Regions from separate parts of the Jeotgalibaca sp. A127 genome, predicted to be linked through region 3. Evidence: predicted binding sites of a transcription regulator. Region 3 holds the regulator's gene; each other region holds the start of a gene.
The links. Region 3 encodes Rex, which represses fermentation and respiration genes when NADH is low (regulators of the CRP and FNR family bind a similar motif). Its sites were predicted from a motif close to TTGTGAANTANTTCACAA; they were not measured.

Region 1 (3,289 bases), on a different contig from region 3:
TCTCCCACATATTTTTTACACTCCTTTTGTTTTCAATTCATATACATCTTAAGGGGAACCACCAAGGTGCACAAGGTCATTATGATAGCGTATTCAAGTTTAAAATGTGCCCCTTTTAGAATGTAGTCAAAAAATAAGAACAAAAAACGGGTCTGGGAAATAACTCCCAGACCCTTATCTATTTACGAATACTTTATCGCAAACGTGCTCAAAAAGGCAGCCCCGACGCCACTTCACGAATAATGCTCAGATGGTCTGCGACCATCCTGTGCTTATTCGTTCCAGTGGTTCGGGGCTAAACGCCTTTTTGAGCACTCTCGTTTTTTTATTATGCGTTTACTGTAACCTCTTTTTTGCTACCTAGGAACAGGCTAGCAATGATTAGAACACCGACAACTGTCATACCAATAAGCATCGAAGTTTGGAAACCATCGCTCAAGGTACCGATTGTTGCAATAACCAAAGATGCAATAAATGGTGTGATTGCACTAATCCAGAAGACATGTTTATAAGCTTGTTTATGTGTTAAGTGTGCTGTGTTTAATTGGTTTACGATTGAACCGCCATGTGGCATTGAATCAAGTCCATAACAGGAAACAGCTGCAACACGGTGGATAACGGATGGATCGATTCCCATTGCCAAGTATTGTGGAGCCAATGTTTCCAAAGCAATTCCCAAACCACCGGAAGCAGAACCTGCAATACCAGCTACAATGTTTGTTGCGATTGCCATTTGTAACAGTGGTGGTCCTGGAATACTGTTCAATCCTGAAATGAGATATTCAAATCCAGGAACTGTTGTTACGACCCCACCAAAACCTACGATTGCAGATACTGCTACCAAGGTCTTCGTTCCGTTTGTGGCACCTGTTCCAATTGAAGCGCCAACATCTTTGAACTTGTTGAAGTATAGAACGACAGTTGCCAAACAACCAATGAACAAGGAAGCTACAGGATCCATATCAAAAACATTCATTGTCACTAACAAGAGGATGATTGGCATGAAAGCCTTAAGCAAGGAACCATGTTTTTTGACTTCAATCGTTTCTGCTTCGATTGTTTTATTAATGGATTCTCCTGTTTCCATAAATCCTTCATTTGCTTTTTCAGAACGATTCAACATCCATTTAATGTAAACCAAGGCTGTTGTGACTGAGAATACAAGAGCGATTAATGCCAATTTCGAAGCTGCCATTGGCGTTGTCCCCAAGTATTCGATTGGAATCAGGTTTTGGATTGCTGGTGAACCAGGAATCATTACTGAAGTAAAGAGGTTCCCACCCAAGGATAGCATCGCCATGAACAAGTGCCATGGAATATTATTCTTTTTAAACAAAACTTTACTGAAGGGCATCATAGTGAAGACTACAACGTAACCCCCTACCCCACCAAAGGTCAGGACTGCAGTAATTGCGGACAGTAAAATGATAATAACAAACTTTTTGTTTTTACCTGTTTTATCAGATAATTTGATGATTGAGTTAGCAATATCATCGGCAGCACCAGAGTCACTGACTACAGATCCAAATACACTCGCCAAAGCAAAAATCAAGAAGTTCTTGCCAACAAAACTACCAAGCGCCTCTGCGTAAGGTCCCACCATACCTTCGACCAAGTTCATACCAGAAAATGACAGAACAATCATACTCAGAATTGGACCGATAATCAGCAGTGACAACCCTTTAAAGGCTAGATACATTAAGACAAACAAGCCAACTATAATACCAACCAAACTAAGAATTCCAAAATCCATTTATTTTGCACCCTTTCGACTTTCAATATTGTAAATATAATCACTTTATTAAATTAGTGTTGTTAACCCTTACAATCAATAGTTTGCTCATACTTTCACTTTGACTATACGACTCATTCTCAAATCCATACATAGGTAAGCGCTTAACTTGTTTATAGTATAGATGATTTTAATTTTCTTTTATATATCTTATAAACCAATTTTAGGTTTTTTTGTTTGCTGTTTCATGGTTCGAAAGACATACTTCCTTCACCGATTGGCGGAGTGGGCAAGTTACCACTGCGCCATCAGTTTAGATTAATCTTGCAAAATAGAAACAGTTTGTTCACGTAATATAAAAGCCCGATAAGCTGTTTCCCCTGCATTTGTTAATAATGTTTCAACTTCTCTAATCGCCTCTGATAACGACATCGGCCGATTGACAATGTCCGTAACCAAATCGATGCCGGTCTCATAAATCGGTCCTAAATTGTCATCACTACTTCCAACAATTGCAATCACGGGTAAATCGTATTTCTTTGCCATCCGCGCAATGCCCACGGGTGCTTTACCATTCAATGATTGTGAATCTAACCGACCTTCACCGGTTATAACCAGATCAGCATCTTTCAATTCTTCTTCAATATTCAATATTTCCAATATTTTTTCGATGCCACTGAATAACTGTGCCTCACAAAAGACCATCAAACCTGCCCCGAGTCCGCCAGCTGCTCCAGAACCCGCTTTTTCCAAAATATTGACACCAAGTAATTCTTCTATTTTTTTCCCGTAATGATGTAGGATTTCATCAAGTCTGATAACATCCTCTTCACTCGCACCTTTTTGTGGACCATATACATAGGATGCACCATTTTTACCACATAGAGGATTTGTTACATCGGATAAAACAGAAATCTTAACACCGTGAATACGCCAGTCGATATTGGAGACATCTATGGAAGTGATAGCTGCCAACCCTTCAGCACCTGGAACGATTTCCTTATCTGATTGATCTTTGAATGATACACCGAGAGCTTGTGCCATTCCGACTCCACCATCGTTAGTTGCACTTCCGCCAATGCCAATATAAATTTCATCGACTCCCAAATCTAGGGCCGCTTTAATCAATTCACCTGTTCCATAAGTCGTGGCTTTAAATACATTACGCTTTTCTTCATCAACAAGCATTATTCCCGATGCTTCCGCCATCTCGATAACCGCAATATGGTTTTTAATAACTCCAAACTTTGCTTGAACTTTTTCTCCGAGCGGTCCTGTTACTTCAACGTATTGATACTCGCCTTGGCAGCCTACGACGAGTGCGTCTACTGTTCCTTCACCGCCATCCGCAACTGGAATTTTGATAATCTCCACGTCTGCATCCACACGGCGAATCCCACGTTCGATAAAATCCTCAACCTCTATCGTTGACGCACTTCCTTTAAAGGAATCCGCTGCTATGATAACTTTTTTTGCCGGGTTCATTCTTTCCCCCCTCACATTTCGTATTTCAATCTTATTTCAGTCTTTCAAGAAACCTTTCTCACGCATGATTGT
Region 2 (3,289 bases), on a different contig from region 3:
GCTTTGGAAATTTCTTCCAATGTTGCAAATGATCCTGGTGCCCCATCCAATTGGCGACCGCCGTGATTGGATACCCAGATACCGGCTGCACCAGCCCCAATTGCAAGCAAGGCATCTTCAGCAGACTGTACGCCTTTCACAAATACTGGCAATCCCGAATACTCAGAAATGAATTTCACGTCAGCTGGCGCAATTTTTTGCTTGGATTGTGCGTAGATATTGTTCAGGGACATATTTTTACCTGTACCGGTTAAGTAACGCGAAACAATCGGCATACCGAATGGGTAAACGAATTTATTGCGTTCGTCTCTATGGCGATTTCCGCTCAAGGTTGCATCTGCAGTTAAAATGATTGCAGTTGCGCCATCTGCTTTAGCTTCATCCAGGATATTTTTGTTCAACTCGTCGTCTTTACTCATGTAAATTTGGAACCAACGCGGACTGCCTTTCAACCCCTCTTCTATTTCATGGAAGGAGGCACCGGAGTATGCACTGATGGACATGATTGTGCCGAATTCGGAAACACCTTTTGCGGTTCCGGCTTCTTTTGTTTCGTGGGCCAGACCATGCGCTGCGATTGGAGCCATGATGAACGGAACTTTAATGTCATGACCAAAGATTGATGTCGCTGTATCGGGATTTTCCACATCCGCCAATACGCGGGGAACGATTCCTTTTTTATTCCAAACCTCATTGTTTTGACGTAAGGTAAATTCATCTCCCGAAGCTCCGGAGATATAATCGAACCCGCCTTTAGGTACGATTTCGCGTGCTGCATCCTCTAGTTCGTAAGCGTTGATGACCTCGATTGCTTTGATTTCAGTTGGTGCGCCATAGTGATTTGTTTCTACTGTTGCCATATATTTCCACTTTCCCTTCTTTATTTTATATTATTTTTAACCAAAGAATAGTTGTGTGATGGGCTGCGTCAGTGGCGCCAGCATCACGACGACAATACCTGTAACGACGATGGAAAGTCCGGACATTGCGCCTTGGACCTCGCCCATTTCGATTGCTTTTGTCGTTCCCATGGCGTGGGAGGAACTTCCCAGCGCCACGCCCTGTGCTACAGGATCGTCAATTTTGAATAGTTTGAAAACGGTTGGTCCGACTACTGCTCCGATGACGCCGGTAAAGACAACGACGGCGACGGTCAGCGAGACGATTCCACCGAGTGATTCCGAAACCCCAACGGCAATGGCGGTGGTGATGGATTTTGGAACCAGGGTTGCGACCATTTCTTTATCGAAACGGAATAGGAAGCCAAATAGGTAAATCATGATAGTATGCAGGACTACGCCGGAGAAAATTCCCGTCAAGATTGCTGAGTAGTATTGTTTAAGGTAAACAAAGTTTTTTTCAAGCTTGATCGCCAAAGCTACCGTTGCTGGCGTTACAAACAGGGAAAGGAATTGTCCCCCGGTATTGTAAGTTTCAAGCGGCGTGTTCGTGACGAGTAAGATCAGAATCACCATGATGATTGCGAATACCAGCGGTGTGAATAAAGGATTCGGCCATTTTTTGTTTAATTTGGCTGCCATTAGATACAGTCCGACAGTTAAGGTAATCCACAGCAAGGGGCTGGAAATTAATTTATCAAGCATGTGTTTCACCTCTTTCTTTCGCTACGAAACCCTTTTCAACTTTGGCTTTGACAAATTGAACGATTTTGCCAACGAAGGCCATCATCAAAACGGTTGTGATTGCCATGATGATTAATAGTTGCCACCAAGTGTTAGCTAGTACGCCAAAGTTAGCCATTAAGCCCACCCCCGCTGGAACAAAGAATATGCCCATATTGTCAGTGAGCCACGTTCCGATTTCATCGACTTGCTCAAGTCGTAATACTTTCGTATGGAGGGCGACGAATAACAGAACCATACCGATTACACTACCTGGAATAGCGATGAATGAAGAAATGGTGGCGGATACAATTTCGCCCAGGTACGAAAATAAGAAGATCCAGAATAACTGTTTATAAATTTTCAAATGTGCTGCTCCTTTCGGCTTATTAATTACAAGTTGTTTGATGCATTCAATATAGCACTTGATTCGAATTAGAGATAAATATTGAATTTTTATGGTATTATAAATATAATTTATATGTAACGGTTTATTTATACATATTATTTATGATAACACTTTCACAAAGTAAGCAAGTTGGATGAAGATAGCTGAATAGGGAACGTAACCATTAAAAGAAATCGATTTCACAAGCTGGAGGTATTTTAGGGGGGAGAATCGGAAAATGATTTTGTTTTTCTTCCGAGTTTTAAATGAAGTCGGAAGGAGAGCAGCAGAAAAAAGTTTCTTCTTCCGAGTTTTTGAAAAAGTCGGAAGAAGAAACTGAAATTTTGTTTTATAATGCCGATTTACCCATTTGTTAGAATGACAAAAGCAAGGATACTATAAAACACGAGGTGAACTCCCATGAATTTACAAGATATTATTTACTTTAACCATTTAGCTGAGAGTCTCAGTTTTACTGATACTGCCGAGCATTTTTATGTCTCCCAACCGTCCATTTCCATGTCATTAAAACGACTTGAAGCAGAGCTGGATACCCTGTTGATTGACAGGAAAAGATTTCATAAACGCTTGCGCTTAACGGAGTCAGGAGAAATATTACTCAAACATGCGCAGGTTATTCTCCAGTCATTGTCTGAGGTAAAAGAAGAGATTCATGATTATAAAAATCAAATCGTTTATTTCGGGTTCTTGCCAACGATTGGGGGACACTTCATGTCTGGGCTTTTGCCTCGGCTGGGGAAATTTACTTCTTCAGTTAAATTTATCGAGGAAGAAAGTTCTGATATCATGCATGAAATGGTGCGCTCCGGTGAAGTGCCGATTGCTATTACGGGTAGCGACGTCCCCCTTTTCAACGATGGGGACTTGATTCAAATACCCATTGCCACGCAAGAATTATCTTTGTGGGCTTCGCCCGATAACCCCCTGGCCCAAAGGAAAAAGTTGTCGGCTGCGGATTTGAAAGATACCGTCTTTATTTCTCTGGAAAAAGGCTATACGCACGAGCGTATCTTTAGCAAATGGAGCCAGGGAAAATTTACCCATCCTCCTAAAACCTTGTATACGAAAGAAATCCAGACCGCCCTTTCGATTGCATCATCTACCGATATGGTTGCGTTTATGATTGATATCCTGGTCAAGGATTCCAAGGATTTAGTTAAAATACCCCTTTCTGATCCACCACTTTTTTATATTAGTTTGATACTCAATAAAGATAGTCATCAAAACAAGTTCCAGAACGAATTTAACGAAATGATGA
Region 3 (3,289 bases):
ATAATATTCATATACTTAGCAGCTCAATTCTTACCCGTTCCTCTTCTCTTTTTATTTCCGACAGAGCAACGCATTGAAATGAGCATGACTTTAACAATCCTCTTTGCCTTTATCGGAACAGTGGCAATGATTATCGTAAACTATAAAGAAAAATGGAGTCCTGAAGCGCCTATTATCAAACGGCCCTCTGCACCTATGTCGAAAGTGATAGGATGGAGCGTTCTTGGCTTTATCGGTTCGCTTGTAATCCAGACGGTCACTTCCATTATTGAATCGCTTATTTTCGGAGTTACGCCGGAATCAGCTAACACTCAGAATTTACTGGAATTAACGACGGCTTACCCACTCTTGATTTTTATGATCACCATTTTCGCACCAGTAATGGAAGAATTTGTTTTCCGAAAAGCTGTCTTTACCCAATTAAATATGTCCCGTGTCGGATTATTCGGTTCTGCGGTCATAAGTGCTTTAATTTTTGCTTTTATCCACTTTGATGGACACATGCTTGTGTATGGTACTTTAGGACTCTGGTTCTCTTATCTATACTACAAAACAAATAACATTTTTACACCTATGTTGGCTCATGGTTTAATGAATGCATTTGCTTCATTACCAATCTTTTTCCCAGAACTCCTGGGCTAACAGTTTAAAAAGAAAGGAATTCTATGACTTTAAAAAATATCATTTTACAAATCGTTATGAAATTTGCATTCGCCGGTCTCTTCATTTATTTCGCTGTAGACAGCATCAACGTCTCTGGATGGGGATTCCTCACGTGGATCAGTATCTTTTTCGCGACAAACAACATCGTAACCGGCATCCAAATGTTAATTATGTACTTTAAAATTAAAGATCAAGTGAACAAGTAAAAAAACGTTGAGACCCTTTCGGTCTCAACGTTTTTCATTGTGCTTTTAGGAGATATTATTATCCAAGAAATAAATCAGTGTTTGTAATTCATTGGTTAGGTCGACATTTTGAACGCGAACGTTCTCTGGTACTGACAAACGAATAGGTGTAAAGTTCATTATTCCCCTGACACCCGCTTCGATCAAATTGTTAGCCGCTTTTTGGGCAACTTGCTGTGGAACTGTCAAAATAGCCACGTCAATTTGTTGAATACGTAATTGTTCAATCATTTCGTCCAATGGATAAACGGGCACACCACTGACGATTTTGCCAACAATTTCTTCGTTTACATCGAATGCAGCGCTAATGCGCACGTTATTACTTAAATGGAAGTTATAGTTCAACAAGGCATGTCCCAAGTTACCAACCCCGATTAAAGCAACATTGGTTAAACGATCCTGGTTTAAGGTCTTACTAAAGAAATCCAGCAAATACTCTACATCATAACCGTATCCTCTTTTACCAAGAGCACCAAAGTAGGAGAAATCACGACGTATGGTCGCACTATCAACTTTTACAGCCTCGCTTAATTCGGTTGATGATATTCTGGTTTTTCCTGCATCATGTAAATAGCGAAGGTAACGATGATAGATGGGAAGACGGCGGGCAGTGGCTTTTGGAATGTCATTATTAGTTGGCATAATTTTTCTCGCTTTCTTTAGAATTATATATGTGAAATTATAAGTTATAATCTATTTGTACTTATCATTACATAGTGCAATTATAGCACGCGTTAGTGAAAAATCCACTAATTTGTTCTAATTTGTAATTTTTTGTGAATTTTATTTCAACTTCGAGTTTGATTTTATCGCTTTCATAAAATTAATAGTGTAACTTTCACAAAGGTCATAACGTTTTCATAATATCGTATCTTTGGTGTATGACAGAACTGTGATAAAATGAAAAGGCATATCTATAGAAAGTTGAGGAACGACTGAATGATACTTTTACAAGGACAAAATCTTGCCCGTTACTTCGGTCCGACCGTTTTATTTGAGAATATTCAAATTACTATCCAGGACAATGAACGTATTGCACTCGTAGGAAGAAACGGCGCCGGAAAATCAACGTTATTGAAGATATTAGCTGGACTCGAGCCAACAGATGCGGGATCCGTTGCGAAAAAGAAAGAAGTGACCATCGGCTATCTTGATCAACATAGTGCGGTTGACTCCAATAAAACAATCTGGGAAGAAATGTTAACCGTTTTCGCACCTGTCATTTTGTTAATGAAACAAGCGGAACAGGCTGCAGCACGCTTGGCTGATGAAGCGGTTATCAATGATCCTGTGACTATGGAAGCGGCACTTAAACTGTACGACTCCCTACAACAGGAAATCCATAAGCAAGATGCTTATGGTTACGAATCGGAAATCAGATCCGTCCTCCATGGTTTTAAGTTTTACGAAGAAGACTTGGACCGCCCTATTTCACAATTATCCGGTGGCCAGAAAACGCGCTTGGCAATGGCTAAGATCCTGCTTGAGAAGAACGACCTTTTAATCTTGGATGAGCCTACCAACCATTTGGACATCGATACATTGGCATGGTTGGAAAATTATTTAGTGAGCTATCGCGGTACCCTTTTGGTTGTTTCCCATGACCGCTATTTCCTTGATAAAATTGCGACCGGTGTTTATGAGATCAGCCGAAACAAAATCCATCATTACAAAGGGAATTATTCCTTTTATCTACAAGAAAAAGCGGCCCGTCTCGAACAGGAAATGAAACAATATGAAAAGCAACAAGAAGAGATTGCTAAATTAGAAGATTACGTGGCTCGCAATCTGGTGCGCGCATCCACTACCAAAATGGCCCAAAGCCGCAGAAAACGTTTGGAAAAAATGGAGCGGATGGATAAGCCGAAAGGCGATGAACGTTCAGTACGTTTTTCATTTGATACTAAGCGCGAGAGTGGTAATGTGGTGATGACGCTGGAAGATGTGGCTATCGGGTATGACAACAACATCTTGGCCAAGCCCATCAGCCTGGACTTGCGTAAACATCAAGCTATCGGAATAGTTGGCCCCAACGGAATTGGTAAATCTACTTTATTAAAATCAATCATTCATCAAATCCCATTCATAGAGGGAAGCGTTAAATTTGGAACAAACGTAGACCTCGGATACTATGATCAAGAGTTGACGAATCTTTCTAAAAACAAAACGATTCTGGCCGAAATTTGGGACCTGCATCCAACCATGAATGAAAAAGATGTGCGGAGTATCCTGGGAAGCTTCCTCTTTACCGGCGCTGATGTCGAAAAAACAATTCCTTCCTTAAGTGGGGGAGAGAAAGCGCGCCTTGCTCTATGTAAATTAGCACTTGAACAAAACAATTTGCTCATGCTTGATGAGCCTACCAACCACTTGGACATCGA

Region 1: the regulator Rex is predicted to act here: its motif matches at 1,782-1,799, upstream of ACTVAI_RS05060 (GntP family permease).
Region 2: the regulator Rex is predicted to act here: its motif matches at 2,133-2,150, upstream of ACTVAI_RS10130 (CidA/LrgA family protein).

The regions. Positions count from the first base shown of each region.
Region 1 is NZ_JBQPRC010000003.1:224,555-227,843, forward strand. Features, by position in the region: gene ACTVAI_RS05055 (PTS transporter subunit EIIC) at 1-10, opposite strand, end outside; gene ACTVAI_RS05060 (GntP family permease) at 329-1,753, opposite strand; gene ACTVAI_RS05065 (glycerate kinase) at 2,051-3,217, opposite strand; gene ACTVAI_RS05070 (dihydrodipicolinate synthase family protein) at 3,254-3,289, opposite strand, start outside.
Region 2 is NZ_JBQPRC010000012.1:165-3,453, reverse strand. Features, by position in the region: gene ACTVAI_RS10140 (lactate oxidase) at 1-860, opposite strand, end outside; gene ACTVAI_RS10135 (LrgB family protein) at 897-1,604, opposite strand; gene ACTVAI_RS10130 (CidA/LrgA family protein) at 1,597-1,989, opposite strand; gene ACTVAI_RS10125 (LysR family transcriptional regulator) at 2,431-3,289, shown strand, end outside.
Region 3 is NZ_JBQPRC010000007.1:17,436-20,724, forward strand. Features, by position in the region: gene ACTVAI_RS08090 (lysostaphin resistance A-like protein) at 79-642, shown strand; gene ACTVAI_RS08095 (YdiK family protein) at 666-869, shown strand; gene ACTVAI_RS08100 (redox-sensing transcriptional repressor Rex) at 915-1,550, opposite strand; gene ACTVAI_RS08105 (ABC-F family ATP-binding cassette domain-containing protein) at 1,848-3,289, shown strand, end outside.